DNA from 3 places in the Colwellia sp. BRX10-4 genome. Region 1 is predicted to be linked to each of the others. Evidence: predicted binding sites of a transcription regulator. Region 1 holds the regulator's gene; each other region holds the start of a gene.
The links. Region 1 encodes FNR, which switches genes on or off when oxygen is low (the NO sensors DNR and NnrR bind a similar motif). Its sites were predicted from a motif close to TTGATCTAGATCAA; they were not measured.
Positions count from the first base shown of each region.

Region 2: the regulator FNR is predicted to act here: its motif matches at 1,927-1,940, upstream of hemN (oxygen-independent coproporphyrinogen III oxidase).
Region 3: the regulator FNR is predicted to act here: its motif matches at 2,310-2,323, upstream of H4J67_RS07285 (DUF3149 domain-containing protein).

Region 1 covers NZ_JACGVZ010000022.1:21,732-32,438, reverse strand. Annotated here, with positions in the region: gene uspE (universal stress protein UspE) at 1-641, opposite strand, end outside; gene fnr (fumarate/nitrate reduction transcriptional regulator Fnr) at 791-1,510, opposite strand; gene H4J67_RS15465 (sulfite exporter TauE/SafE family protein) at 1,549-2,226, opposite strand; gene ccoS (cbb3-type cytochrome oxidase assembly protein CcoS) at 2,232-2,444, opposite strand; gene H4J67_RS15455 (heavy metal translocating P-type ATPase) at 2,474-4,882, opposite strand; gene H4J67_RS15450 (FixH family protein) at 4,973-5,467, opposite strand; gene ccoP (cytochrome-c oxidase, cbb3-type subunit III) at 5,631-6,593, opposite strand; gene H4J67_RS15440 (CcoQ/FixQ family Cbb3-type cytochrome c oxidase assembly chaperone) at 6,586-6,780, opposite strand; gene ccoO (cytochrome-c oxidase, cbb3-type subunit II) at 6,786-7,430, opposite strand; gene ccoN (cytochrome-c oxidase, cbb3-type subunit I) at 7,441-8,865, opposite strand; gene H4J67_RS15425 (hypothetical protein) at 9,197-9,607, shown strand; gene H4J67_RS15420 (LysE family translocator) at 9,662-10,282, shown strand; gene H4J67_RS15415 (succinylglutamate desuccinylase/aspartoacylase family protein) at 10,397-10,707, opposite strand, start outside.
Region 2 covers NZ_JACGVZ010000004.1:13,638-24,344, forward strand. Annotated here, with positions in the region: gene H4J67_RS05265 (DUF1285 domain-containing protein) at 1-394, shown strand, start outside; gene hemN (oxygen-independent coproporphyrinogen III oxidase) at 444-1,814, opposite strand; gene H4J67_RS05275 (DUF2489 domain-containing protein) at 1,968-2,459, opposite strand; gene yihI (Der GTPase-activating protein YihI) at 2,469-3,056, opposite strand; gene H4J67_RS05285 (VOC family protein) at 3,836-4,360, opposite strand; gene H4J67_RS05290 (M61 family metallopeptidase) at 4,481-6,304, opposite strand; gene purU (formyltetrahydrofolate deformylase) at 6,429-7,289, opposite strand; partial or broken gene H4J67_RS05300 (VF530 family DNA-binding protein) at 7,421-7,657, opposite strand; gene H4J67_RS05305 (methyl-accepting chemotaxis protein) at 7,820-9,700, shown strand; gene H4J67_RS05310 (glutathione peroxidase) at 9,797-10,525, opposite strand; gene H4J67_RS05315 (ATP-binding protein) at 10,681-10,707, opposite strand, start outside.
Region 3 covers NZ_JACGVZ010000006.1:85,997-96,703, forward strand. Annotated here, with positions in the region: gene H4J67_RS07280 (heavy metal translocating P-type ATPase) at 1-1,651, opposite strand, end outside; gene H4J67_RS07285 (DUF3149 domain-containing protein) at 2,093-2,233, opposite strand; gene H4J67_RS07290 (tetratricopeptide repeat protein) at 2,377-3,099, opposite strand; gene H4J67_RS07295 (ATP-binding cassette domain-containing protein) at 3,167-5,074, opposite strand; gene H4J67_RS07300 (YheV family putative zinc ribbon protein) at 5,177-5,371, shown strand; gene H4J67_RS07305 (SlyX family protein) at 5,439-5,675, opposite strand; gene H4J67_RS07310 (hypothetical protein) at 5,688-6,686, opposite strand; gene fkpA (FKBP-type peptidyl-prolyl cis-trans isomerase) at 6,818-7,573, shown strand; gene H4J67_RS07320 (assimilatory sulfite reductase (NADPH) flavoprotein subunit) at 8,212-10,005, shown strand; gene cysI (assimilatory sulfite reductase (NADPH) hemoprotein subunit) at 10,005-10,707, shown strand, end outside.

The DNA of each region.
Region 1 (10,707 bases):
GAGGCGTTAAACTCTGGAATTTCAATGGCAATATTTACTGGTGTACCCGGATAAGAATTCACTAAGTGTACATTGGCTTTAATAAGTGAAGAAAACACTATTGATTCTTGGGTTAACTTATTATTGAGCGCTTTGTGCTCATCATCATCGCTACCAATATTGAGTGCGGTAAGTAAATTACCATTACTTGGCCAACTATGGTCTTTAACCAGTAATACTGGGCAGGGACATTTCCTTAAGATATGCCAATCTGTTGGTGTAAAAATCACCGACTTTAGCTTGTCATGTTGATGGGTGCCTTTGATGACAATATCGAAGTTTTCAGTCAGTACTTTTTTGATGATCTTTTCAAATGGACGATTATGCCAAATAATACAGGTATCTATGGTTATGTCTTCGTGATCAGTTTCTGCAATCTTTTCGTCTAACCATAGTTTACGATCATTAATAACCGATTGACGCATTGCTTCTCGCTCTTCACCAGAAAGCATGGTGGTCATTTCATAAGATAAATCATAAATAGTTAAAAATGCAGTAATCTGTCCGCCACTATGTCGTGCTAATTCAATCGCACGTTTCAACGCTTTTTGATTTTCAGTGGTTGGATCAATAACGGCTAATATTTTTTTATACTTATCCATAATATTTACTCCCTACTTATTAAATAATATTAATAATAGACCATAATTAATAGATATTATTTGCTTTAAATCATAATATTTCAATAAAAAAAATGCTTAACATCTTTAATGTTAAGCATTTATCTATAATTATTTAAAAAAGCGATAAACTATAGCGAAGCACACTCGTTAAGTTTAACCATATCAAGTATTGTAATGAGCTTTCCATCTACTGTGATTAATTCATTTTTTTGGAAACGATTTAACAACCTACTGATGGTTTCAACCGTTAAACCAATATAATTACCAATGTCACTGCGCGTCATCGTTAGGCGAAAATCTGTCAGTGACATACCGCGTGCATGATAGCGACTAGCTAAGGTTGAAATAAAAGTCGCTAAGCGTTGCTCAGCATTTTTGCGGTTAAGTAGCGTTAGCATTTCTTGATCGGCGCGGATCTCGGAACTCATCATGCGAAGAATTTGTTTTTTTAGCTTAGGCATCGTATTCGATAATGAATCTAAAGTATTGTAAGGTATCTCACAGACCATAGATGTTTCTAAGGCTTTTGCAAAACTAGGGTGCTCTGACTCAGCAATAGCATCAAAACCTAATAAATCACCCGCTAAATGAAAACCGGTAATTTGTTCTTCACCTTGTTCATTTACTGTAAATGTTTTGAATGTTCCAGAGCGAATAGCGTATAAAGCTTGCATTTTATCGCCATCTTGGAAAATTTGTTCGCCTTTATGGATAGGGCGTTTACGGTCAATAATACTGTCTAGTGTATCAAGTTCTTTATCATTTAAAGAGAAAGGTAAACACAGCTCGCTGATACTACAGTTTTGACAATGGATATGTTGAGATGTAGAACATGGCTTTTTATACATATTAACCTAAATGATTTATCCCTAATTTATCGATCATATTAAAACAATTGCTGATATGCAAACATTAAACTGTATGTACCATATGTAATTATCATTAGCGCCATTATTTTCTTGAATTTCGTATTAGTTAACAACGACTTTATACCAAAAGAGCCAAGTGAAAGACTTAACAAGGCTGGTAAAGTACCTAAACCAAAACTGGTCATTATTAGAGCGCCACTAAGAGCACTTCCACTGGCTAAGGACCAAGTTAATGTCGAGTAGACTAAACCACAGGGTAACCATCCCCAAATTGCTCCTAATGCTAGCGCTTGTTTAGCATTATTAATGGGAATAAACTTTTTACTTAACGGAGATAGATAGCGCCAAAGGAACTTACCTATTTTTTCAACTTTTGATAACCACATTAACCATTGGCCTAAATACAAGCCTAATAAAATTAAAAATACAGCTGCAAATAACCGAAAAAAACCTAATGGAACGCCAATGTTTTTGATGGCAATAGAACTACTAAATCCAACTATTGCTCCAATTAAGCTATAAGAAAAAATTCGGCCAACATTATATGCACCGACCAGCTTAAATTTATCGCAGCCTTGTTGTTGCGGCGATATAGCAGATGTTAACATCGTTGTTATGCCACCACACATACCGATACAATGTCCCGAACCTAACAAGCCGATGATGAATGCTGATAAATAATCAATACTCAACATGGTTATTATTTACTACCCGTATCATTTTTAGCTGTATTTTCGCTATGGGTTTCAGTGGTCTTTTTTGTGGTAATATTTTCATCTTCATCAAACAAGATACTCATCCCTTGTTTCTCTAAATCATCAAACTGCTCAGTCTTTACTGCCCAGAAAAACAAATAAATAGCGATAGAGGTTAGTATTATCGCTATGGGGATCAAAATATAAATAATGCTCATGGTTTTTATGCTCTATTATAAGTTTTCGTTTACTTTTTCAATAAACGTAATGAGTTAGTGATAACCAATATCGAACTAGCAGACATACCTATAACCGCTATATAGGGGGTAATGTAGCCTGAAACAGCAAGCGGCAATACGATAGCATTATAACCGAATGCCCAAAAATAATTTTGCCAAATAATGCGACGAGTTTTGTTGGCAACCTGTCTTAATGTTGTTATCGACTTTAAACGATTATTGAGTAAGATAACATCTGCACCGCTTTTAGCTATATCTGTGCCACTACCCATAGCAATCGAGACATGGGCTGCGCCAAATACTGGGGTATCATTGACACCATCGCCTACCATAGCAACGGTTGAGTTTTTAGGCTGATTTTTTATTATCTCCATCTTATTAGCCGCAGTCAAAGTACTATGTAACTCGTCTAAATGTAACAATGCCTGAACTTTTTCACAGCCAGCAGGGTTATCACCCGATAGCATGATGGTATAAATATTACTTTTCTTTAAGTCATCTAACAGCGTTTGGGCATCATTACGAATTTCATCGCTTAAATAAAAAGCAGCGACTAATTGGTTGTCTGTTATCAATAGGCAAGAAGCCGTCGCAAATTCTGCCAACATCTTTGTTTCGCTAAGTAACCAATTAGGCTTACCCATTTGAAAGTATTGACCGTTCACTTTCCCCTGAATACCAGCACCTGATTTAATTTCAACGGCTTCAGTGTGGTAGGAGTAATCACGAAAGGCTTTAAACGGTTTGGCTAAAGGATGCTCAGAATAAGACTCAAGCGCTGCTGCTATAGCTAAAACCTGCTGCTCGCTATAGTTAAGCTTTTCATTATTAAAGCGCTTTATTTCATTAATAGAAAAATCACCAGAAGTTAATGTACCTGTTTTATCAAAGGCAATCGTGGTTAATTTTGGTAAAGTTTCCATAACATGTGCAGATTTTATCATGATGCCTTCGCGGTTTAAGCGTGTGGTCGCACAGGTTAATGCTGTGGGGGTTGCCAATGACAAGGCGCAAGGGCAGGTAGCTACTAGTACCGATAAGGTGATCCAAAAAGCTTCTTCAGGTAAATGTTGTTGCCAATAAAATGCAGTACCTACAGCGGTTAGCAAAATAACTGCAACAAAATATTGAGCGATTTTATCTGATAATTTTGCTAATTTGGGTTTATGCGCTTGAGATGATTCACTTAATCTGATCAGTTGGCTTAAAAAAGAATGTTCACTGGCTTGTTTAACTTCAACGTTGATATTACCGTCACCGTTTATGGTGCCAGCAAAGACCGTATCGCCTATTGATTTATTTAATGGTAACTGCTCACCCGACAACATCGCTTCGTTTAATTGGCTGCTGCCTGAAATTATTGTGCCATCAGCGGGAACCACTTCGCCGGGTTTTATTAGTACAATATCGAGAGGACAAAGTTTTTTTGCTGGTAGTATGACTTCTTTTTCTGCTCCTTTATCATCAATGAGTTTTGTCGCTATCATCGGCATTAATTTAAGCAAGTTAGCCGAAACTTCCGCTGCGCGACTTCTTGCTCTAAATTCTAAAAATTTACCAATAAGTAGTAAAAAAGTGAACATTGATACAGACTCAAAATAGACTTCACCTTGCTGAGTGATTGTTGCCCATGCACTGGCCGAAAATGCGAGTGAAATCGCAATAGCAACAGGAACATCCATCGATAAACGCTTCACTCTTAAAGCATTAATAGCTCCCTTATAGAAGGGGAATGCGCCATAGGTAACAATAGGTAAGGTCAAGCATAAGCTTGCATAGCGTAAATAGATTAAGTTGTACTCATCCATACCTGAAAAGGCGCCAAAGTATAAGCCAAAAGCGATCATCATGACTTGCATCATTAAAATACCAGAAATACCTAGGCGTTTAATATAATTATTACTTTGGGTTTTATTAAGCTGCTCGGCGGTACTCGCTTTAAAAGGGAGGGCTTGGTAACCAATATTACTGATATGATTAATAAGCTCACTGAGTTGAACCTCACTATTATTCCATCGAACTGTTGCACGTTGTGTAGTGGCATTTACGTTAATTTTAATTAAGCCATTTATCTTGATAAGTTGCATTTCGATAAGCCAAGCACATGCCGCGCAGCTTATACCGTCAACTGTTAAAATTGCTTCGTTATATTCATCACTTTTATAAGTAAATTCACTTTGTAGGCTGTCATCATCAAGTAACTTGTTACGTTGTAACTGCTCAGGAACTAGTGGTTCACCTTTTTGAGCAGGGGCTGTTCTAAAACGATAATATTCACCTAAACCGTTATCAATAATCGCTTGAGCAACACTTTGACATCCAATACAACACATCGGCTGCATGGTTTTCTCAATTTTTATTGATAAATCTAACCCATTAGGAACAATTTCACTGCAGTGATAACAAAGTGTTTTCATATGTTGAGGCCAAGCAAATAATTGGTTTTTTATAGAGGTGTTGCTTAGGTGAGACTAATCAACACCTAAGCTAATAGAGACTACCGGCGTTTAGTTAGCTTCTCTAACATTAGGAATAATATCGATAAATTCACTTTGAGGTAAGAAAATAGTATTTTGAATTTTCCAGTGATTCTCAAAAGGAGTCATAGTTAAACGCCATTTTCCCTTTACTGGTTCATCAAAGACATGCCTAAAATAGCCATTACCGTCAGGCGTGAGTGCTAAATAGAAATCTTTATCAGCAAGAGTAGGGTGATAAAAGTTAAGATTTAACACTGGGAATATTTTATCAATACCGGTAGGTTTGATAATTAATTCGTTATCTTGCAGTTTTAATGCAAAGCGCATTCCTAATTTTTGGGCAAGCTTTACTTTAGAGACTTCTAAGTTAATTGCTTTACCTTTTTTATAGTAATCACCAACGACTAATGGGTCGGGATTATGGTTAGCAATAAAGTAAGTCGAAATACCAGCAACAACTGCGGTAGCAGGGAGAATAAAAACAAACCAAGCCCAAGGCTCTTTATACCAAGATATTTTCATGTTAAAAGTTCAGTCAATAAAGGTAGGCATATTATACGACTTTTTTCTATTGGGAACTATTAAAAAACCATCAATTTACTAACTATTCTTGGCTTGGAATATATAAAAAAGCCTTGCGGTAATAATACAGCAAGGCTTTTAAATTGAGACTAATTAAGCGCAGTTATTTTTGCGATAAACTATACACATAGGCACTAACAAGATGTATTTTTTGTTCACCTAAAATGTCCTTCCATGCGGGCATTACACCAGCTCGACCATTTTTAATAGATGACTCAACGGCACGTGGAGAGCCGCCATACAACCAGATGTTGTCAGTTAAGTTAGGCGCTCCTAAATCAATACCCATAGCTAAACTACCTTTACCGTCAGCACCATGGCAACTTGCACATAGAGCGAACTTTTCTTTACCGGCAGCAGCACTTGCAACGTCAACTTCACGACCACTTAAACTCAATACATAGGCGGTAACATCCTTAACGCCTTGATCACCTAATGCTGAGCCCCAAGCGATCATACCATTAGCATTACGGCCATATAAAAGTGTATGCTTAATCGATTGTGGGTCCCCACCGTATAACCAGTCATTATCGGTTAGGTTGGGGAAGCCGGTAAGACCACTTGCATTTGAACCATGACACTGAGAACAATTTTGTAAATATAGGCGTTGACCTACTTTTAAAGCTTCTACATCAGTAGCTAAGTCTTTAATAGTACGTGCAGCATAGGCATCAAAAATTGGACCATATTTCAAATCAGCGGCTTCAATTTCACGATCATACTGTACTAAATAACCATTTTCTTTTGCGGCTAGTATCTGTTCTCTAGATTCAGCAAGATTCAAAATTCCTTGGTTAGAGCTTTTCCAACCAATAAATCCAGTCCAATTACCTAAACCATAGAGTGCTAAATAACCGAATGCCCAGATGATCGTTAATAAAAAGAATGTACTCCACCATTGCGGCAGTGGATTATTCAATTCCTCGATGCCATCAAAAGTGTGTCCCATTGACTCACCTTCAGGAACACCTGCAAAGTTCTTTAAACAATAGCGAAGTAGTAAAAAACAACCGACTAAAGTTCCCAGGGTTAAAACCCAAATCCATATATTCCAGAAGCTAGACATTTTTATTAGTCTCCTGTTTGCCATTCACGTCATTAAGCTCAGTCTTTTCTTTATCTTCTTCGAAGATAGAGTTTGCAGCTTCATCAAAAGCACTTTTACGCTTTTTAGAATAAGACCAAACCACAATAATAATAAATAGTGCCAATATTAGTAAAGCTATTAACCCTCTAAGGGTGCCATAATCTATCATCATTATTTCAACGCATGACCAAGAGATTGCAAATAAGCAATAAGAGCTTCCATTTCCGTTTTATCTTTAACAGCCTCTTTAGCACCGGCTAAATCTGCAGCTGAATATAACGGGATACGATTACCTTCTTCATCTTTATGGCTGCGATTACGCGTTAAGAAATTAAAAGTAGCTAATTTCTTCTCGGTTAACTTGCCATCTAACTTGTTTTCAGCTAACCAGCTAAACGAAGGCATATTTGACTCGGGAACTACTGAGCGAGGGTCAAGTAAATGTGCACGATGCCAATCATCACTATAACGACCACCAACACGAGCTAAGTCAGGACCTGTGCGTTTAGAACCCCACAAGAATGGATGTTCCCATACGCCTTCACCAGCAACTGAATAGTGCCCATATCGCTCTGTTTCAGCGCGAAAAGGTCGTATCATTTGGCTATGACATACATTACAACCTTCACGGATATAAATATCACGACCCTCCATTTCTAAAGCGGTATAAGGTCTGAGGTTGTCAACCGGTGTTGTCGTTGCTTTTTGAAAGAACAACGGTGTTATTTCAACTAAGCCGCCAATACTTATTGCGAGAATAGTGAAAATAGCAAACAAACCAACATTTGTTTCAAATTTTTCATGTTTATTTTTCATCGTTAGCCTCCTAATCTATGGCTACGGGCTTTAGACTTTCGTCTTCAGCATAGATAGTTTTGAACATGTTGTAAGCCATCAATAAGAAACCAGCCACAACGAATAGACCACCAACAAAACGCATAAAGTAGAATGGATATGATGCAGTTAAACTTTCTACAAAGCTATAAGTTAACGTACCATCGGTATTAACCGCTCTCCACATTAACCCTTGCATGACACCTGAAATCCACATAGCAACTATGTAGAGAACAATACCTGTTGTGTGTAGCCAGAAATGTACGTTGATCAATTTGATACTGTACATGCGACCTTGATTAAATAGCACCGGAATCAAATGGTACATAGCGCCAATTGACACCATAGCAACCCAGCCCAAAGCACCAGAATGCACATGGCCAATAGTCCAGTCAGTGTAATGAGAAAGTGCATTTACAGATTTAATTGCCATCATAGGACCTTCAAAGGTAGACATACCATAGAAAGACAATGAAACAATTAAGAAACGAAGGATCGGGTCATGGCGAAGTTTGTGCCATGCGCCAGAAAGCGTCATAATACCGTTAATCATCCCCCCCCAAGAAGGCAGGAATAATACGATAGACATCACCATACCAACAGACTGAGCCCAATCAGGTAGTGCCGTGTAATGCAAGTGATGTGGGCCAGCCCAAATGTATAAAGAAACTAATGCCCAAAAATGCACAATAGATAAACGATAAGAATAAACTGGACGTTCAGCTTGTTTGGGCACGAAGTAATACATCATACCTAGGAAACCAGCGGTTAATAGGAAGCCAACGGCGTTATGTCCGTACCACCACTGCATCATCGCATCAATAGCGCCTGAGTAGATAGAGTAAGACTTCATCATAGAAACAGGAATTACCATTGAATTACCAATGTGTAATACCGCAACAGTTAGTATAAAACCACCAAAGAACCAGTTAGCAACATAAATATGCGATGTTTTACGTTTAACGAGTGTCCCAAAGAAGACTATAGCGTAGCTTATCCATACAATGGCAATTAAAATATCAACTGGCCATTCTAATTCAGCATATTCTTTACTTGAGGTGTAGCCCATAGGAAGCGTGATAACAGCGAGCACAATAACTGATTGCCAGCCCCAAAAGGTAAATGAAACAAGTTTGCCACCAAACAATGCTGTTTTGCAGGTTCTTTGAACCACATAATAAGAGGTAGCAAATAAGGCACTTGTACCAAATGCAAAAATAACTACATTAGTGTGAAGTGGACGAAGACGGGAGTAGGTTAACCAAGGTGTTTCGAAATTCAACGCAGGCCAAATTAATTGAGCTGCAATTAGAACACCAACAAGGGTACCGAAAATTCCCCATATTACTGTCATTACAGTAAATTGACGTACAACATCAAAATTGTAGTCTACTGATGACGCATTACTTTGAGACATGTTATGGTTTCCGCAGTTATAATTGTTAACGTAAAACGATTTTTTATGATTAAAAAAACTAAGCGCAAATGATAAGTTACAATTGAAAATATAAACTTCATCTAGCGATAAAAAATCTCACGTATATAGTAATAATATTGCATCGAAAAGTCATTAGAATATGCAGTGAAATTTGTTGTAGATCAATAATATTTTAAAGCTTAGTACGATTAATATACATAAAGCATCAAAGAGAGACTGTCCCATTAAAAATTTAAATTATAAAAGGCTATTTATCGCTTTTTTTTTAGTCAGCATTGTCAGCTGTGACGCCCCAAAAAAGTCTCAACAAGTGAGTTTGCCATTTGAATGTTTAACTTCGCAAAGCATCTGTGAAGCGAAAACCATTTTTGGCAAGATTTCAGTTAAGTTTAATGTTGGGAAAGTGCTAACAGAACACCCTTTTAGTATACGGGTTGAACTTAAAAAAGATCATTTGCTTAATGATAACTTTTCCCCTAAAGATTTATATAGTGTCGTTGGCTACATGGAAGGAAAAACAATGTTTATGGGTAAAATACCCTTGTTCTTTAGTAAAGACATCACCACTGAGCAAAATTATTTTGTTGCAGAAACAATGTTAGGTAGCTGCTCTGAAAATAATATGGTTTGGCGGTTATGGCTAACAGTAGAAAAAAAATCAGAGAATAATGATAAACAACAAACAAGCTTTTTTATCGATTTTCAGTCGAGTCGCTTTTAGTTCAATTATATCTTCTGATAAGCTATGCCAAACTTTACTTAAATAATTACCCTGATGATTGATTACACCACTTTAGTTATATTTATACCAACATTCTTCTTTGTCAGTATTACCCCTGGTATGTGTATGACATTAGCCCTAACACTCGGCATGAGTATTGGTGTAAAAAGAACCTTGTGGATGATGCTTGGAGAACTGATTGGTGTTGCTGCTGTCGCTATTGCAGCGGTTGTTGGTGTTGCTTCAGTCATGCTTAAATATCCTGATGTCTTTGCTGTAGTAAAATATATCGGCGGAGCCTATTTGGTTTATGTTGGTGTTCAAATGTGGTTATCAAAGGGGCGAATGTCGCTAAGCAGTGCCCAAGAGCCTGCGAATATAGGTCGACTTACCTTATTTAATCAAGGTTTGTTCACCGCTATTTCAAATCCTAAAGGGTGGGCTTTTATGGTTTCACTTCTACCACCGTTTATTAATACTCAATTGGCAATAACTCCTCAGTTAATGGTTTTAGTTGGTGTGATCATGGTTTCAGAATTTACTTGTATGATGTTATATGCAAGTGGTGGTAAAACGCTGAGAATTTTTCTCTCGAAGGGAGATAACGTCAAACTTATGAATCGAATAGCAGGAACACTTATGGCCGGGGTAGGGTTTTGGTTAGCACTAGGTTAGTCTTTGTCAAAAAGAGCATCATCACTTTTGGAACTATTTAGCCCTATTTATTAGGGCACTGTTTTTATTATCCAGCTCCAAACAAACCTTATCCTTTAATCTTAGGGGCATTGACTAAACTTTTATCACGTAAAATAAACAATCATTTAAAGCGATGTTTTTATTTTCTGTTGCCATAAAAATGCGTAAATCAACGGCACAGCTTAAAATGTTTTTACGACAGCTAAAATGGCCATCAATAACATTATTTCCATGTTCGTCAATGAGAACAAAATTATCAAGTCCTTTGTCATCAACCCAGCCTAACATTTGATCTTTTCGAGAAATACCATAGTTAAGTTGTTCAATATTTGATTTTATACAAACACCACTAAAGCCCTCATCGTGATCGCCGTAAGTTAAAGGGGTGTGTGGTTTTAACTCCA
Region 2 (10,707 bases), on a different contig from region 1:
ATCGTTAGTTAAACTTTTTGCTTCGGTTTTATTAAGAGAAGTCATAGGTGATTGCGACGAGTACTTTTTAGTGACCCCCGCTGAAAAAGTTAAGATTATTGTTGAAGACGCTCCTTTTGTATTAACGCAATGGGCTTGGCAAGATGATAACAAATTAATAATGACGGTTAGTACCAATGTAGATGACGAATTCGTGCTTGATGAAACTCATCCGTTAACGATGAATGCTAACGGCGAATTATATGTTTTAGTGCGTCGTAATTTATTGGCAAAAGTTCACCGCAATGTTTATTACCAATGGGCCGATTTAGCACAAGAAGTGGTTACAGAAAAAGGGATTGAATTAATTTTTTCAAGTGCTAACCACAAGTTTAGTTTAGGAAAAATTGATTAAATTTCTCACCTTTATAATTACTTATTGTTTATAAAGGTGAGAGTTTCGCTTAAATTACCCGCGAGAAGCGCTGTTGGTTAACGTGCTGTTTCATATAAGCATCAAAACTCATACAAATATTACGAATCAACAAGCGTGCTTTCTGATTTACTTTAATAAAATCAGCCGTATTTTCAAGTAAACCATCACTGATAAATGTTTTTAGTAGTGGTAAATCTTCAGCAAAATATTCGTCAAAATCAATGTCGTACTTTTTACTGTTCTGTTGTTTATCAATATATAAATTACACATTAATTCACGAATAACTTCGCCACGGATCACGTCATCTGTTGATAAAATAACCCCTTTCACTTGCGCGTTTTTTCTAGTATCTATCGCTTTATAATAGGCTTGCAATTCTTTAATATTTTGGCTGAAAGAAGTACCGATATTACTAATAGAAGAAACACCTAATCCTAATAAGTCACAACCACCCTTAGTGGTATAACCTTGGAAATTACGGTGCAGGGAACCCTCTTTTTGTGCAATAGCAAGTTCGTCATTAGGTTTAGCAAAGTGATCCATACCAATGAAATCGTAGCCAAAGTCACAAAGTTTTTCGATGGCAAGTTTCATTAAGGCAAATTTTTCTTGCACGCTGGGTAACCATTCGTCACGTAATTTACGTTGGGCAGCAAATCGATTTGGAATATGTGCATAGCTAAACAATGAAATACGGTCGACATCCATCTCATGAGCTTTGTTAAGCGTTTTTGTAAAGGTTTCTATCGTCTGGTGAGGCAAACCATAGATCAAGTCGATATTAATTGATTTGAAGCCTACTGCCTTTGCATGGGCAATAAAGTCGCTAATAAATTCGGTTGATTGCACACGATTAATTGTTTCTTGTACTTTTTTGTCAATGTCTTGTACGCCAATACTTAGACGATTAAAACCTAAGTCAAAGAGGTGTTCAGCAAGGTTCATTTCAATTTCACGCGGATCAATTTCTATACTCATTTCTACATGTTCAGCAAAAGTGAATTTTTCTTTTAATAAAGAGACTAATTTTGTGATTTGGATCTGGGTTAAAAAGCTGGGTGTTCCACCACCCCAATGGAGCTGTTTAACCGTATAGTCAGTAAATAATTCAGCTCGTGCACTAATTTCTTCCGACAAAAACTCTAAGTAGGTATCGGCCTTGTTACGGTGGCGGGCAATAACTTTATTACAGCCACAGTAGTAGCAAAGGCTATGGCAAAAGGGAATATGTACATACAAGGACAATTCACGGTTGGGTGAATCTTTCACTGCTTGGACGAAATCTTGTGCATAAAATTCATCATGAAATTCTAATGCCGTTGGATAAGAGGTATATCTAGGTCCACTGGTATTATATTTAGCCAGTAATTTAGGGTCAAAAAATTGATTTGCTTGCATGGTTGGTTACCGAGTTAGCCATTACTTATATACGCGTTATCAATCAAAATATAGGTTGAATGGTAACGGGTATATGCTAAGTAACAGTTTAACAATGCAAACATTAATGATATTGATCGAGCGCAATAAAGCGTTATTAACTTGGTATAAAAATTAACTTGCTAGGGCACTCATACGTTCTTGGGCATATTGATGCAAAGAGGTAACGTCAATTTTTATCTGTGCGGATAAATCGCTCTCTGCTTTCATACGTTCAAAATCAAGTTTCATACGCTCATTTTTGGCAAGTTTCTTTCTTGCATCAAGAATAGGCATATGTTTAATTTTATCATAAAGTTCAAAGACTGCAGGAAACTCTGCTGACAAACCACTACTCAACTTTAAAGAGTCGAGCAATACACTCAATCGCCAACAACCCTCAGCGATATCACACTGCTCTTCTTTCATTGCGTGGGCAATAATCACGACACTACTAAGGATCTTAGAATCGTGTTTTGCTAAGGCAATTTTTTTATCTTGCTCTGCCTGTTTTATTTTAGCCGTTTGTGCCTTTAGCTGGCTTAATAATTTCACCGCATAAAAAACAAGCGCTGCAATAATAATTACTCCGCCAACTACTACATAAATCCAAGGGGTTGAAAACATGATAAAGCCTTATTCGAATTTTGACAGGTCACTGTTGTCAAATTTATCCCAAAGATCATCACCAGATTTTGCTGTGCTTGTCGTTTCAGGTGATTCGTCGTCGTCATCTTCATCTTCTATGCCGAGTATCTCACGTATTTGTTGATGACGTTCCATTTTTTCATTGAAATAATCAACATCTTCGTTACTTAGCGAAATATCTTCATCTTGCTGGGCAAGGATACTTTGCAAACGGCTATCTTCTTCAATAGCGAATAGCTCTTGTTGCAATGAGGTATCAGCTTCAACAACACGAATAGCAGCAATTGGAGAGTTATCTGCTTTTACTTTGTTTTTCGCTTTAAAAGGTTGCACTGCCGCTGTTACCGGTCCGCCAAGATCTATTAGTTTTTTACTACCAATACGCGGATCTTTCTTTTCTGTAGGTAAGTGAGATTCTTTACCTGCATCAAAAGCTTCTTTTTGTCGGTTGCCGGCTTGCTTTCCTGTTTTCTTCTTTGGTTTTCTATCAACAGGAACTAGGGCTTTTTTCTTATCATCTTTTACTGCGCCGATAGGACCATTGCCTTGTTTTCTAGATTTTTTGGTACGAGACATAAAATAATTTCGTTTTTAAATTCAATGGTTCTATTTTACGTTATATTGTGGGAAACAGCGATAGTGTTTTTCATGATTAATTTTCAGGCATAAAAAAACGATGAACAAGTCATCGTTTTCATCAAACTTTAAGTGGTTATCCTAACCTATTAGCAATTCCGTTTATAAGCTTTAACGTATTATTATTTTTTATGTTGCGTTAAATACTCGGTTCTTTATTATCGGTCATCCTGACACTTTATTGGGTTGTCCTTATCGGTCTATTGACCTAAATATTAACAATCATCCTAATCTTAACTTAATCATCCGTATTCTTTTAAAGTAACCACTCATAAGAGAAGGTTAAGGCTTTCCGTGCAATTCAATCCATATTGTTATTTGGCTACAAAGTAGCTAGGCAATACTTTACCTTAGTTTATAAATGTCGCAAGTTATAAATATACATTTATTTACAATTCATGGGGTAAAAAAGATTAACTTGTTGTTTTTAAAGTCTATTAATTTAATTAAAAGTTATTGAATGGTAAGAATATGTTTTCTCTATGGTTAATGTCTTACATTAATAATCACAAATGGAGTACATTGTTGCGCTCGCTTTATATACGAAATCCTTCGTTTTATGTACTAATGTCCTATCTTGTCTAGTTTATGAGAGAAGTTTGTTGTGATTTTTAGGTTATACCGTGTTCGCAATAAACTAAGCTAAATAGAAATAATAGCTTAGTTTTATTTATTGGATATCGTTTGAGCATTAATGATTAATGAGGGATAAAATAGTTTTATTCGTGTAACCAGGCCGCGTGTTTTGGTGCAACTTTAGTAACAGCCCACTCTTCAATCATTAAAGGTGCAACCCTTTTTAATTCTTTCATTTGTTCAACCGTACCGGTATTCGCTGCTAATTCTAAGCGATGACCACTCGGGTCAAAGAAATAAATTGATTTGAATACACCATGATGAACTGGGCCTAATACATCAACACCTTTACTTTGTAACTCTTCCTTTGCGGCGACAAGTGCATCAACATCTTCAACTTCTAATGCGATGTGCTGTACCCATGTTGGTGTGTTTTCATCTCGGCCCATGGTTGGAGAATTAGGAATTTCAAAAAAGGCTAAAACATTACCCATGCCCGCGTCTAAAAATATGTGCATATAAGGGTCTGGTGCCTTAGTCGACGGTACCTCATTTTCAGCGATGGCTACCGTTAGCTCCATGTTCAAATGTTCTTTGTACCAATCAACAGTAACTTTTGCATCAGTACAACGATAAGCGACGTGGTGAATTCGTTTCATTTTGATCATTTTAAACCCTTAATATTCTAGTTTTGAAAGCAATAAGGTTATTTTTGCACAAAGTAACTTTTGTTACTAGTTTGTGGTTTTTTAATTACACTAGCGTTTTACTTTTTTGTGGCAAAAAATTTACAGTAGATTTTTACAGCGCCATTTTTTGCTGAGCGTGCTGTCCACTTCAGTAATAGCGATGGCGGCCAGTGGTGAATCAAGAAAAACAATGTGACCGGTCATTAATTGATCATCACGAAAGTAGTGGCAGGTAAGCTCAGTATTTTCTGGTAAATGATCAGCCAGTTGCTGCAAAGATTTTTCAGTGACTTTTATATTATGTACGGCAAGTAAAATATCGTTAACTGCCAAGCCAGCTTCAGCTGCAGGAGAGTTTTCAATAACCTGAGTAATCTTCACGCCTAGAGGTAACGCGCTATATTGTGCACCGATATAAGGAGAATAGGCTTTATTGTCAGTAGTCTCTAAGCTATTAAGTTTCTGAAACTTTTGAGCAGTAAAGGCAATACCTACTTGCTTAAGTAATGGTGCTAACTCAATACGTTGAGCACTGTTAAGTAAGGCTTGAAAAGCCACTGTAATATCATCATTACAGAGAATATTGGCAATGTTTATAAAGTCTTCCTCACGGGTACCAATATTTGTTCTACCGAAATGTATCCATAATTCGCGCATTAAGGTGTCTAAGCTGTAGACACCTGCTGACTTTTCTCTAATCGTTAAATCTAGCCAAAGTGCAATTAAAGCGCCTTTAGTGTAATAGCTAACAATATTATTTACGCCATCTGGACCTTGTTGATAAAACTTGGTCCAAGTATCAAAGCTAGAGTCACTGACACTTTGTTTTAATTCCCCTTGGCTCCGGTATACTCGAGTCGCTGTCTTAGATAATTGCAGTAAATAGTCTTCAAAACTGATCAATCCGCTGCGAAACAATGAAAAATCATCATAATAAGAAGTGATGCCTTCATAGGCCCACAATTGTCTCGTGTGCACTTCGTGCTGTAAGTTGTAGGGAATAAACTCTTTCGGTTTAATGCGGCATACATTCCAAGCGTGGAAGTATTCATGTGAACATAAGCTGAGAAAAGTTTGATAATTTTCAGACGTTTCATCAGGTTTATTAGGGTTGGGTAAATCAAAGCGGCTGGCTTGTAAAATTGTCGAGTTTTTATGTTCAAGCCCACCAAAACCGCTGCCTAACAAATGGGTAATAAACCAGTACTCTTTAAAAGGGACCTCGCCAAATAAGTTAATATGATGCTGGCAAAGCTTAGCTATATCTCGTTTTAGGCGCTCCCGATCACCAAAATGTTGGCTAGTAAAGACTAAGTGATGGGTAACACCTTCGACAACAAATTCAAAAGCATCAAAGTTACCAATGGCAACAGGGCAATCGATAAGTTCTTGATAGTCTTTAGCAATATAATCACCTAACTGATATTTATCAGTGCCTGTAGCGCGTGTTAAGCCCGTGGCAACTCGCCAACTATTTAACTGTTGCGACGATTCAGTTGTTAATTCTTTTGGTAATGCAATAGTCAACTGACAGCATTCTTCTGGCAATTCTTGCACTTGTAAAAAAGTTGAGCTGCCATTAAAAAAGCCACGTTCACTGTCTAAGTAAGCGGTGCGTACCGATAAATCAAAAGCGAATACTTGATAACATATTGAAGTATTGACACTTGTTGCGGTAAATTTCCAAGTTTGTTTGTCGGTTTTATTCAGCGCAATTGTCTCAGTATTTTGAGCTGCTGTTGGGTCACTGTTATAAGCGCTAATTTCAGTAATATTTTTTGCAAAGTCACGGATCATATAGCTTCCCGGTAACCAAGCGGGTAGCGATAAATGATAAGTCTTATTCACTTGTGTGGCAAAAGAAAGCGTAACCAAAAATAAATGGCTGTTTAGATTTTTAGGCGTTATTTGGTAGTGGATCATTGGAAAACACAACTAATTAAGACAAAAGGTTATGGCTTAATGTAGCAGAAATAGTGAATGAAAACAGTAAAGCACCCAGCGTATTAGGGGCTTTACTCGTTATGTTTACCTTATAAATTAACCGCTAAAGTAAAATAACTGTTTTGCCCTGATTTAAACAGACACGTTGCTCGGCATGCATTCTAACCGCATGAGACAATGCTGTTGCTTCAATGTCGTGACCACTATGAACCATCTGCTCTATCGTCAGGCTATGGTTAATGGCTTTTACTTCTTGCACAATAATAGGGCCTTCATCTAAGTCACTAGTGATATAGTGGGCGGTTGCGCCAATCACTTTCACACCACGTTGGTGGGCTTGATGGTAAGGTTTTGCGCCTTTAAAGCTGGGTAAAAAAGAATGATGAATATTAATAGCTCGACCTTGCCATTGTTGACAAAAATCATCAGACAAAATTTGCATATAACGCGCAAGCACTAATAAGTCTGTTTTGTAGTTTATTAATAAGGCTTGTAATTCACTTTCTTGTTGCGCTTTTGTCGAAGTAGAAATAGGTAAGTGATGAAAAGGAATTTTATGCCAATCAACTAAAGCTTGGCAGTCCTGATGGTTTGAAACCACAGCAGCAACATTAATAGGTAAAACACCGGCTTTCACTTTGGTTAATAACGACACCAAGCAATGATCATCTTTCGATACCGCGATAACAACATTTGGAAAATCATCACGTTCTCTTAATTGAAAGTTCATCGCAAGCGGTTGGGCTAATTCGGCTATGGCTTGACGGAATTGTGCAATTGAAACGGTTAAATTTCTGTCATCAAATGCGATACGCGAGAAAAAAATCGAGGTATACGGGTCGCTGTACTGTGAGGTTTCAGTAATAAAAGCGCCGTGTTGATAAAGGCTCTGAGAAACTTTTGCTAATACTCCTGAAGTATCAGGGCATTGCCAAGTTAAAATATAGTGATTAATGGGTTTCATACCTGACTCCAAAAAATAATGAATATGGAGTCAGTGTGACAGGTTTTTAATCAAGCAATTAGTTTATTGCGCTATAAGCTAAAATTTTTATTGAGTATGAGTAGCTTGCGTGATTATTGACCGCTATTTTTTTCATCATTTACTTGATGCACTTTATGATAATTTTTGATAAAAAGTGCCTCAACTTTTTCACGTGCCCAAGGTGTTTTACGTAAAAACTTTAAGGTTGAATTGATACTAGGATCTTCAGTGAAGCATTTAATTTTTATTTGTTGACTAAGCGCAGGGTAACCAAAAAATTCAACAAGTTCGGTAACAAGTGCTTTTAAGGTGATGCCATGTAATGGGTTGAAAGGTTGATTGTCCATAAGAGTAATTAGCGATACTATCAATAAAAATATAGCGTTATTTTATCAGATTAATTTTGAAGTTGCTTTCAAAAGATTAAATGCAACGGGAAGTTGGATCTAGATATTTCCAGTGCTATGGTAATGCCATGAAGTTAGCTAATAAAGTAAGGAAGATCATCAGTGATTAAATTAAAATTTTCCCATAAAATAATTATGGCGTCTACAGTATTATTACTAATAGCCTTGTCGGTATCTACATCAATTAATTATATATTTTTAAAAGATCACACCCAAAAAAATCTTAATAATGCTATCGATGAAATAGGCCGTTCGGTTTCTGGAAATATTGCTAACTGGTTAACAAATCGTCTACAAATAATTGATGCAGTGGCGCTTAATATTACTGACATTAATAGTCATGAAGAAATTTTTCATGCGGTTCAGCAAGCAGTAAAAGCCGGGATGATGAAAAATACCTTTGTTGGACTAGCCAGTACCGGCGAATTTATCCTTGATGATTTATCGATACAACTTCCAGAAGGTTTTGATATTCGGCAGCGCCCTTGGTATTTACTTGCAAAAGAAGGGCGTAAGTCTTCTTTTACTGAAACTTATATAGATGCCACTACGGATCAAAAAGTATTGACTGCTGTAGCGCCTATTTTGAAAAATGGACAGTTTATTGGTGCAGCAGGAGGTGATATTTTTCTAGATGAAATTTCATCGATTCTGAATGAAATTGATTTTCTTGATTTAGGCTATGCCTATTTAATGACTTCAAAAGGGAAGATTCTCAGTCATCCTGATGTGAAATATGTCGATAAAGAGGTGAGTGAATTATTAGGTCAAACACCGCCATTTTCGAGTGACTTAAATGAGATTAATAATAACACCATAGTTTCATTTATCCCCATTAAAGGCATTGACTCGGTTAATTGGTATGTAGGTGTCGTACTTGACAGCGAAAAAGCTTACCAACCCATGGTGAACTCGAGAAACACTGCCATTATTGTGGTTATCGCTAGCTTACTTGCAACGATTATTCTTATGCATTTATTGTTTAGCTATTTAATGAAACCTATTCATACCTTAAACCTTGCCATAAAAGGTATTTCTCGTGGCGACGGTGATTTAACCCAACGTTTATCGGTTGAGAGCCACGATGAGTTTGGTGAACTATCAGAAAACTTTAATGATTTTATAGAAACTATGCATCATTCGATGCGACGAGTTAAAGAGTCAGCGGCAAATTTACAACAGCAGATTGGCCAAGTTCGACAAAGCTCACAAGTCGGTATTGATATGGCCGATCAACAGCTTAATCGTGGTGAAAGTGTATCGACAGCGGTAACCGAGTTAAATAACTCTTCACAAGAAATTTCGACTAACGCACTAACGGCTTCTAACTTAACATCAGGCATGCAAGCGCAGTCAAATGAAGGGCTGGTGGCACTCAATGAAAATATTCAGTCAATTGAACATTTGTTGAAAATAATGACACAGTCAAGCGGCGAAATTGAAAAATTAAGCAGTGAAACTAAAAATATAGTCAGCATTTTAGATGTTATTAAAGGGGTTAGTTCACAAACTAATTTACTCGCGTTAAATGCCGCTATTGAAGCAGCACGAGCAGGGGAGCAGGGCCGAGGTTTTGCTGTAGTAGCTGATGAAGTTAGACAGTTAGCACAACGTACTCAAGAAGCTGCACTTGAAATCGAAACCATGATTGATAACTTAGAAAAAGGCACCGACGCTGTGGTTATTTCTATGGACGAAAGTCAAAAAAATAGTACCAGTAGTGTGCAAAAAGCCAAAGTAGCTGACGAAAAAATGCAATTAATTATTCATATGTTACAACAGGTTGATAATGAAAATCATGCAGTAACTGAAGCGACTCAACAACAAGTTAATGTGATCAGATCAATTGATGAAGATATATTAAATTTGATGGATTTAAATCAGCAAGGCGTACAAAATTTACAGCAAACGCAGCAAGCTTGTGACAGTTTACAACAAGAATTCACCGGCTTAAATGATATAGTGGGTAAGTTTAAAGTCTAACGTGCAAATGTATAAAAAAGCTAGATAACGTGAGTTATCTAGCTTTTTTTATTGTATCGCCAGCAATAAGTGTTGAGTGCTGGCTAATAATAAAGTTTAACCAAAGTAAGCGGCTAAATCTTCACTACCACCAATGTTTTTACCATCAATAAATACTTGTGGTACGGTATCTGAGTTAGTAATAGCACGGAACATTGAAGTATTTACGTCGCTACCAACGATCAATTCTTCAAACTTTAAACCTTGGCTTGTTAATAATGCTTTAGCCTTTTTACAAAATAGACAATCGGGCTTACTAAAAATTGTAATTTCTTGAGACTGCACCGCTTCAGGATTAATGTAATTGAGCATGGTATCGGCGTCAGATACTTCAAATGGGTCGCCGGGTAAATCAGGTTCAATGAACATTTTTTCTATAACACCATTTTTTACTAGCATTGAATAGCGCCAGCTACGCTTACCAAAACCAATTTCTTTTTTATCAACTAATAAACCCATCGCTTGAGTAAAGTCACCATTGCCATCAGGAATGAAACTAATGTTGGCTGCGTCTTTGTCTTGTGCCCAAGCATTCATTACAAAGGTATCGTTAACAGAAATACAAACAATTTCATCAACACCATTAGCGTTAAATTTTTTCGCTAGTTCATTGTATCTTGGTAAATGTGAAGATGAACAAGTCGGTGTAAATGCGCCTGGTAATGAAAATACAATGACGGTTTTATTCGCAAAAATTTCATCACTGTTTCGACTTGCCCAACCATCGGCAGTAATAATAGGAAAAGTAGTGTTTGGAACTTGCTGTGTTTCTTTATTGGTAAACATAGTCACTCGCTTTGATTGATTTGAATCGATTAAGTGGCACTAGTATGGGTGAATAACTTGATTTAATAAAGTGATAAAAACAATTTACAATGATTGATTAAAGCGATTAATAATAAAAATTTTAATCCAGATTGATAATGAAAGAATCACATGACTTATGACAATAGCCAACGTTTAATTTC
Region 3 (10,707 bases), on a different contig from region 1:
CGACAACTTGAAATTCCTCAACAGGTATTGGTTGTGTTTCGTTGGTTAATGCTTTTTCAACCACGGCCTTGCCTAATGGGTGCTCACTATTTATTTGTAAGGAATAAGCCAACTGCAAAACGGTTTCTTCACTACCACTGATGACCTTCATCTCATTTACAACAGGTTTGCCTTGGGTCAAGGTGCCTGTTTTATCAAATACTACTAAATTTATTTCTTTTGCTTGCTCTAACGCAACAGCATCTTTAACCAATACGCCTAATCTGGCAGCGGTTCCTGTACCTGCCATTATGGCTGCGGGAGTTGCTAAACCAAGTGCACATGGACAGGCAATCACTAAAACGGCTACCGCATTGAGAATGCCATCTGTCCAGTCATCAAATACTAAACCTGACACCAATAAGGTGGTAAGTGCGACCAGCAACACAACAGGAATGAAGATACTACTAACTTTATCTACTATTGCCTGTACGGGGGCTTTTGCTCCTTGGGCTTGTTCTACTAATTCAATGATCTTAGATAAAGTAGATTCGCTACCAACATTAGTGGCACGGATCTCCAAAATACCGTCCAAGTTAAGTGAGCCACCCGTGACAACATCACCTTCTTTTTTACTTAACGGAATTGATTCACCACTAATTAACGCTTCATCGAGATGACTCTTCCCCTGTAATATTTCACCATCAACAGGCACACTTTCGCCGGGGATTACTTTTACTTTTTCACCTGTTTGTACTGATGAAGCGGCCACTTTCTGCCATTTACCAAAGCGCTGCACTGTTGCCTCAACAGGTTTCAAATTTTCCAATGCTCTAAGTGCATCAGTTGTTCGGCGTTTTGCTTTGTGTTCTAAATATTTGCCCAGCACAACCAAGGTGATTACTGCGCTACTACTTTCAAAATACAAGTGTGGCATGCCATGAGCGCTATCAAAACTCCACCACAAATACAAAGATAGTCCGTAGGCTGCACTGGTACCTATGGAGACAAGAAGATCCATGTTGCCCATGCCAGCTTTTAATGCCCCCCAGCCTGCACGATAAAAGCGAGCGCCAAAATAGAATTGTACTGGCGTAGCTAACAACCATTGCCAAAAAGGTGGTAACATCCACTGTTGCGAAAACAGCATACTTAACATGGGTAACACCAGTGGCAAGGTAAGTAGGCCTGCTCCCAATACGGGCCACCATGCTTTGGTATAAAAAGGTTGATGTTGACTGGGCTTTTCTATCACGCTGTTATTGTTCAACGGGATAAAAAGGTAACCGACTTGTGTTACGGCTTGGGCTAGTTGTTCATCAGTTACAAAGGATAAAGTTTTTACTTGTACGTGCTCGGTGGCTAAATTGACCGACGCACTGACCATACCGGTTACTTTTAACAATGCTTGTTCGACCCGCTTCACACAAGACGAGCAACTCATCTTTCCAATACCAAATTGCTTTACCTTTACAGGCACTTGATAACCAGCCTCAATAACAGCAGTAATTAATTCACTATAACTGGCGGTACCTTGAATCGTCGCCATATCTGTAGCTAGGTTGACTGTAACATCTGTCACGCCAACGACTTTGTGTAACGCCTTTTCAACACGACCGACACATGAAGCACAGGTCATACCGTCAATTTTGAATTGTGTAGTTGTATTCATAAGCTTCTCACCTTAATTGAATTTTAGAACTAAGTTGAGGTCAAAGCTTACCACGGTGGTAGGGTCAAATGTTTTAGTATAAAAAATGTTATAAGTGACAATTTATAATTTAACTACAATCACTGCATTTTAAGGAGGAGTAGAACAATCTTAATGGCTGCTTCTTTAGATCAGCGATACCTGAGGTTAAAACTTTAACATTCGTTTTCTTATTAAACATTAAATATATACGCCTACAAAACTTTAGGTTGCTACAGACTCCCCTTTGGCAGCTACTGCCCTTAGGGTTATATTTTATAAATTAGCGATTTCAACGTTTAATTAACCTTTTTAAAGATAGTTTTGGTGCTTAAACGTAACAATTTCAGTTGCTGGCTTTATTTAACGGTTAACACCTTAATTTAGACGGTTGCAACTTTATTTAACTTGTAAAGATATTAACTAATTGTTCTCATTGATTTTTTTAAGGAAATAATAAATATAAAAAGCACAAATACCTAAGAGAATGACTAATCCACCAAAAGAATAAAGTACAACAGGATCATTAATAATCATATCGAAAAATTTCATAACAGACTCCATAAAAATAATTGAGTTATAAAAAAATGGCTATAACGTAATGTTATAGCCATTGTAAATCATGGGTTACTTTATGGTTGTGATATAGATCAATGAACCTTGAATTTGCCCCTTAGATTATTGTCTTATTTTTTTGAGTTAAGGTTTTATTGTTTAGCTTTTAATGCTTCTTGTTCGATAATTTGTTGATAAAGTCGGTCAGCCTTTTCCCTTGCCTGAGCTATTTCTAAATTACTGAGTTTTAAGGAGTCCATATCACGACTTTTTCCTGCATTTTTATAACCATTACTGGCGGAAATAATATTCCATATAAAAGACATCTCTACACTTTTCTCAACACCCAAGCCCTCAAAATACATCAGTGCTAAATTAAACTGGGCTAGAGCGTAATTTTGCTTTGCCGCAGTCTCATACCAACGTGCGGCTTTTGGATAGTCTTTATATGTACCTGTACCATTGAAGTACATAACACCAAGATTAAATTGTGCGGCTACAGAGTCTCTAATCGCTGCTCTTTCCATCAGTGCAAAAGCGGTTTTTAAATCTTTTTTAACGATGACTCCCTCAGAATACATCAGCGACAAACTAAATAGTGCGTCGGGGTGATTTTGTGAAGCGGCTAAGGACATTAATTCCAATGCTTTTTTGGGATCTTTTGCAACGCCGTAACCATTTAAATAAATAAGCGCCATTTGATACTGCGCAGGAGAATATTCCTGAGCAACTAAGGGTTCAAATTCATTTATAGCCGCTTTAAAATCGCCACGGTTTAATTCATAAATGCCTTGGTCAAGATCACCTTGATAAGCAAAGCTCGAAACACTGCTTACTATAGATAGACAAAAAAGGGCGAATATTGTTTTTTTCATAACGTTCTCATTATTTTAATCGTATGATTTTTAAGTGTAGCAAGTAATATAATTTAATGATTAATTTTTACAGTGAAGCCTGTAACATAATTTCTTCAATTTGCTCTTCTAATTCGAGCCAATACATTTCATTTTCTTCAACATCTGCTTTGAGTTTAGCTTGTTGCTTAATGAGTAAGCCTAAGCGTGCTTTATGTTCACTTTGATATATCTCACTTTCGGCTAATACTCCTTCAACTTCAGCTAATTCAGTTTGCAGCAGCTGCACTTTCTTCTCGTATTTATCAGCTTGTTTTCGCAGCGGAGATGCTTTTTTACGTAATTCAGCTTGGTCTTTGCGTAATTGTTTTTTATCAACAACCTCAAGAGATTTTGCGGGTTTAGTATTTTTCAGTGTTTGTTTTTTGTCTTCATTAAGCCATTGTTGATAGTCATCAATATCACCCGAGAACTCGCTAACTTGGCCATTGGCAACTAAGAAAAACTCATCAACACACGACTCTAATAAAAAGCGATCGTGGGCAATCAAAATAATAGCCCCTTCAAAATCTTGTAAAGCAAAGACGAGTGCTTGACGCATTTCTAAATCAAGATGGTTAGTTGGTTCATCGAGGAGGAGTAATTGCGGCTTTTCATTAACAATTAACGCCAATACCAGACGTGCTTTTTCTCCACCTGACATGGTACTTACCGGAGAGAGTGCTTGGTCGCCAGTAAAACCAAAGCTACCTAAAAAATTGCGCGCTTGTAGCTCTGTAGTCTCAGGTTTAGCACGAACAATATGATCAATCGCACTACTTTGCATATGTAATTGTTCAAGCTGATGTTGAGAGAAGTAACCAACAGTTAAGTCTTGGGCGCAATAACGCTCGCCTTTAATTAAGGCAATATCGCCAGCTAATGACTTTATTAATGTTGACTTACCCGCGCCATTTCGTCCCAAAAGACCGATTCTACTACCGGGTACAAGCGTGAGACCGACATCATGTAAAATAATGGTTTCTGGATTATAGCCACAGGTTGTCTCTTTTAATGCTAATAACGGATAAGGCAATGTTTCCGGTGTTTTGAAACTGAAGGTAAACTGGCTATCGACATGTGCAGGTGCTAAGTCAGGTAATTTTTGTAAACGCTTTAAACGACTCTGAGCTTGTTTTGCTTTACTGGCTTTTGCTCTAAAGCGATCAACGAATGAGGTTAAGTGAGCCACTTCTTTTTGTTGTTTTTGAAATTGAGCATCTTGTTGTGCTAAATGTTCCGCGCGTTGACGCTCAAAGGCGCTATAATTACCCGAATATAATTTTGCTTGTTGATGTTCAATATGAAGAATTTGTTCAATAACGTCATCTAGAAAATCACGATCATGTGAAATAAGCACTAAAGTACCGGTAAAGCGTTTTAACCAACGCTGTAACCAAATTACCGCATCCAAATCTAGATGGTTAGTGGGTTCATCGAGTAAGAGTAGATCTGCGCGGCTAATTAACGCTTGAGCCAAGTTAAGACGCATGCGCCAACCACCAGAAAAATCCTTTACGGCATCACCCAGTTGTTCTTGTAAAAAACCTAAACCATGAAGTAACTCGCTGGCACGAGCGGGTAAACTGTAGCCATTTATGGCATCAATATGGTTGAGAATTAATGCTTCTTGGTTGCCATCATCATTTAATCGAGCTTTCTCAAGTTGTTGCTCAAGTTGACGAAATTCTTTATCTCCGTCCATCACATAATCTAAGGCGGATTGCTCGAGGGCGGGGGTTTCTTGTTTTACTGTTGCGACATCCCAGCCTGAAGGCATATTTACATCACCTCTGTCGGGCTGTAACTCACCTAATAAGGCAGCAAATAAAGAAGATTTTCCACAGCCATTAGCGCCAACTAAGCCAACTTTGTGATTAGGATGAATAGTAAAGCTTGATGATTTTATGAGGTTTTTAGCGCCTCTATCTAAGCTTAAGTCGGTGGCTATGATCATTGTGTGTTATTACTCATTTTAATTTAGGTTGCTATTGTCCTTTTCCTATCGACAAGATTCAAGGTAAAATGATACAACTCGATTTTATTTGGATTGAAACACATGAAAAAAAGATTTATTGCTGGCGCTATTTGCCCAAAATGTAATGCTATGGACACCATGGGATTAACAAAAGAAAATAATGTTGAAAAAGTCACTTGTGTTAGCTGTGGGCATCAAATGTCACAGCCAGAAGAGCATGTCGTTAAAGAAATTCGCCCACAAGAGCAAGTGATTGGTATTTTTAAGCAAGAATAAATCGTTATTTTACCAAGCTGAAATATTTCAGCTTGGTAAATATTTGAATGAAAGTTCAGGTTGAAATTTAATAATGTGGCGGTGGCGGTTCGATATCTTGCGACTGATTTTGACCCGGATTATTATCTTGAACGCGACTTGCGATTAACTTTAGCTGTGCCCTAATGTCTGAAATTTCTAATTGATGAACAGTAAGTTCATTATTCAACTGTTCAATAACATCGTCTTGAAAGGCATTACGAGATTGCAGCGCTTCAACATTTTCTTGTAATTCGATGATTTTTTTTTGTATTTCTGTTGTCATAATTTGGGGTACCTAACGCGACTTTCTTTGCCAAAGCTCAGCGTATCCTGATGAACTTTCGGTGATTATTTGGTTCTTTCCTCGAAAGGCGACACTATACACTACCGCGCCTGCAGCACGTATACTTTCTTTTGGCGTAACTCGCCAGCTGTCAAGTCGCTCTCCGGTTTGTATGCTCCACAGGCTAACTTTTCGAGTTGGGGCTCCGGTTAATAGTTGAGTACCATCATCAGAAAACCTTACTGAGCTAAATATTTCGTGGCGGTTATAGTATTGAAGTTGGCTAACGCGTTTACCTGTTTTTAAATCCCATATGTTTGAAGATTTTTTACTGTCAGCAGTAAAAGCAAACCGACCTTTAGGGTCTAGAGCCACCATAGTAACGCGACTTGGATGATTAAATCGGTAAATAACCTGCCCACTTTCTGTATCCCATACATAAGCTACGTAATCATTGCCTCCTGAAATGGCGATACGGCCATTGGGGAGCATATCAACCGCATTAATTTTTTCTGTATGACCTAAGAACTCTAAGCGACGGCCATTGCTCATGGTAATGTGAACAACGGTGCCATTACTTTTACCGAGTAAAATAAAGTCACCATTATTGGACAAGGCAATATCACGAATCGTTGACTCACGTACTTTCCAATAACCTTCTGATTGGCCTGTTGCTATATTCCACAACGAAAATGCTTCTCGATTTGCGGTCAATGCATGACTATTATTATTGGATATATCGGCTAACAGCACTAAATTATCGCTACTATCTTGCTGTTGTGACCAGCTGTATTTTAATGCATTTTCTTCTATGTCCCATAAACTTAAGCCATGATAAATAGAAGAGACAACACTGTATTTGCCATCATTAGAAATATTAGCTGCATAAGCACCATCTGTAGCATGCTGCCAGCGCTGTACAGGCTTGTCCTCTGCAGGCTGGCAAGCACTGTTCAATAAGGAAAATAGACAGATGAAAAGCAGTGTTAGCTTGTTATTACACTTAATCACAATATTAATACTTTTTTCTTAGTTAATTTATCGTTAGTATAAGCCGCATTGTCTAACAATACATAATATTTAATCAATGGCTTAGGGGGACTTCCTCCAACTGAGTACTAGGTTACGTTAACGGAGAAAAAATGAAATTATTTAAGCCAACTATGTTAGCTATTGCACTTGTGTCAGTGTTTGGCTGTCAAGAAAGTGTAAAACCAACCGAAACAGCACCTGTTTTAGAAACTGAAATGCAAAAACAAGCTTACAGTTTAGGTGCTTCAATTGGTATGTACATGCAAAAGAATCTTGATCAACATGAGAAGTTGGGTGTACCACTTGATCAAGCATTAATTACTCGCGGTTTCATGGACAGTCTTGCTGGCAAATCAATCATTGAGAAAGAAGAAATCCAAGCTCTATTAATGAGCCTTGATGAGCAAATGAAAGCAAAGCAATTAGCAGCAGCAGACGCTGAATCTGAAGCGGCAATTGCTGAAGGCATGAAATTCTTAGAAGAAAATGCTAAGAAAGAAGGTGTACAAGTTACTGAATCAGGTATTCAATACCTTGTTGTAACTGAAGGTGAAGGTGATAAACCTAGCGCTACTGATACAGTAACGGTTCACTATAAAGGTACTTTCTTAAACGGTGAGACTTTTGATAGTTCATATGAACGCAATGAACCAGCAGTATTCCCTTTAAATCGTGTTATCAGCGGTTGGACAGAAGGCGTACAGTTAATGTCAGTGGGTTCAAAGTACACTTTTACTATTCCATCTGATTTAGCTTACGGAAAAAATGGCAATCCGCCACGTATTCCTGGCAACTCAGTATTACAGTTTGAAATTGAATTATTAGACATTCAAAAATCAGCTGAACCAGAAGAAATCACTCAGTAATATTATTACTCTAGTGTTAAGGGAGCCAATTGTGTAAGCAATTGGCTTTTTAATTAAATTTCCCAACAGAAAATATAAAGCCTATCTTTATTATTTATACACTTAATCATTAAATTCTTTTGATGTATTGCTCGTTCATTTTTAAACAGATAAGTATTATATAGCGCGTTTTTCATAAACATATTCTGCGGTAGCTAAATTCGAGGTTAACCTCAGTGAGTCGATGCTAAACATACTAAGCCTTTTAAACTTCCCTGCGGCTAATAAATGCCCACATGAATAACTTCACTATTTCGACTACTGGTTTCTTCGCTAAAACGACTGTTTATCAAGGATAAGTATATTATTAAGCGTCTCACTCAGTTTTGCGGCAATGGCCAAGCCAACCACCCCCAGCATCAATAATTATGCCTCCACTTTTTCGATGAAATCATTTACTCTTTTAATTATTATTAGTGCGGTCATATTTTAGATAAAAGATAATGAAAATAATAACTTGAAAATTAAACTGATATAAAAAGTCAATATCAGAGTATTCTTATTCTATTTTGGAATAAAAAAGCCTTTTCTATTCTTTTTATTCTATGCAAAGCCAGTCTATTATTATTTTACTAAATTTTAATGGGCGAATTGACATTATGTTGCCAAACCAACAGAACTTACAGAAAACTATGCTAGATGCTGACCAACTTTCATCATTACAAACCACTATTGGCAGTTACTCTCAGTTGCAACTTGCATGGGCAAGCGGTTACTTAGCGGCTAAATCTGAAGGACCATCGTTAAGCGTTAGCCCTTCAGCTGTCGCTTCTCCTGCGCCTGTGTTAACTATTTTATTTGGCTCTCAAACCGGAAATGCTAAAGGTGTTGCTAAAGCGTTAGCCTTACAAGCACAAGCAGAAGGTCTTACCGTCGACTTAAAAAGTATGAGTGACTTTAAGCCAAAAAGCATTAAAAATCTGACCCACTTATTAATTGTCACCAGTACTAATGGCGAAGGTGAAGCACCCGATGATGCGATTGCTTTACATGAATATTTAGCCTCGAAAAAAGCGCCAAAGCTCGATGATTTACGCTATAGCGTTTTAGCCTTGGGCGATACTAGCTATGAGTTGTTTTGTCAAACGGGCAAAGACTTTGATGATTACTTAAGTAAGCTTGGCGCAAAAAAAATTACCGCACGCGTTGACTGTGACGTTGATTATGAAGCTGATGTAAAAGCATGGTCAGAGACTATTGTTAAAGATGTAAAAGCCTTGTTGGTTAATGATATTGATAGCCACAATGTTGTGGTAATGCCAACACTTGGCGCATCTAGTGAATATACTAAACAGGCGCCTTATGCTGCTGAGTTAAGTTTAAGTCAAAAGATCACTGGTCGTGATTCAGCGAAAGATGTTCGTCATATTGAAATCGATTTAACCGATTCAGGTATCACCTACCAAGCCGGTGACGCTTTAGGTGTGTGGTTTGAAAATGATACAGAGTTAGTCGCTGAACTTATTGCAACACTTGGCTTGTCAGGTCATGAAAACATTGATGTTGGCGGCGAACGTTTATCATTGGAGCAAGCATTAATTTCAACATTAGAAATTACTCAAACAGCCCCTAATTTTATTAGTTTTTGGGCGGATAAATCACAAGATAAAGCTTTACTTATCTTGAGTGAAGATAAAAATGCTGCGCGTGAATATGCGGGTAACCATCAAATTATTGATGTAGTTAAATCGGCTCCGGCGAAAGTAACCGCACAAGATTTCGTTGACGCGCTTAGAAAGATTACTCCACGTTTATATTCCATAGCTTCAAGCCAAGCTGAAGTTGAAGAAGAAGTACACTTAACAGTGGGCCTAGTTGAATATAGCGAGAATGACCAGTTAAGAAGTGGCGGTGCCTCAAGCTTTTTAGGTAAACGCTTAGCCGAAGGCGGCACAGTTAAGGTTTTCATTGAACACAACGATAACTTCCGCTTACCTGAAAATGGCGATACTCCTGTGATCATGATTGGCCCAGGTACTGGTATTGCTCCTTTTAGAGCATTTATGCAAGAACGTGAAGCAAGCGAAGCAAGTGGTGATAACTGGCTGTTTTTTGGTGATCAAACCTTCACTCAAGACTTTTTATACCAAGTGGAATGGCAAGGCTATTTAAAATCAGGCTTGTTAACGCACCTTGATTTAGCCTTTTCTCGTGATCAAGCGGCAAAAATATATGTGCAAGACCGTTTACGTGAAAAAGCCAGTGAGATTTTTGCTTGGTTAGAACGTGGCGCACATTTATATATTTGTGGTGATATGAGCCGTATGGCAAAAGATGTTGAGCTTGCCTTGGTGGATATTATTGCTGAGCATGGTAAGTTGAGTACTGAACAAGCACAAAACTATTTAAAAGAATTACGTAATGCCAAGCGTTTCCAAAAGGATGTTTACTAATGACTACAACAAACAAAGAAATCGTATTAACAGGTCCCGGACCGTTAATTGTAGAAGGTAAACAGGCTGATAACGAACGCTTAAAAGCAGACAGTAATTTTTTACGAGGAACAATTGTTGATGACTTAAAAGATCAAGTCACCGGTGGTTTTACTGCAGATAATTATCATATTATCAGGACTCATGGTATGTATCAGCAAGATGACCGTGATATTCGTGGTGAACGCACCAAGCAAAAGTTAGAACCATTACATAACGTTATGTTGCGTGCTCGTATGCCTGGCGGTATTATTAAGCCAGAGCAGTGGTTAGCTATTGATAAATTTGCTCAAGAAAGTACCTCATATGGCAGTATACGTTTAACAACACGCCAAACGTTTCAATTTCATGGTGTATTAAAGCCAAATATTAAATTAATGCATCAAACATTAAACAGTATTGGTATCGATTCAATTGCGACTGCTGGCGATGTTAACCGTAATGTTTTATGTACTTCTAATCCTATTGAGTCAGAACTTCATCAAGAAGCGTATGAATGGGCAATAAAGATTAGTGAGCATTTACTGCCTAAGACGCGTGCTTATGCAGAGATCTGGCTAGATGGCGAAAAGCTTGAAGGCCCTGAAGGTAAAGAGACACAAGAGCCTATTTTAGGCAGCAACTACTTACCACGAAAATTTAAAACGACGGTTGTTATTCCGC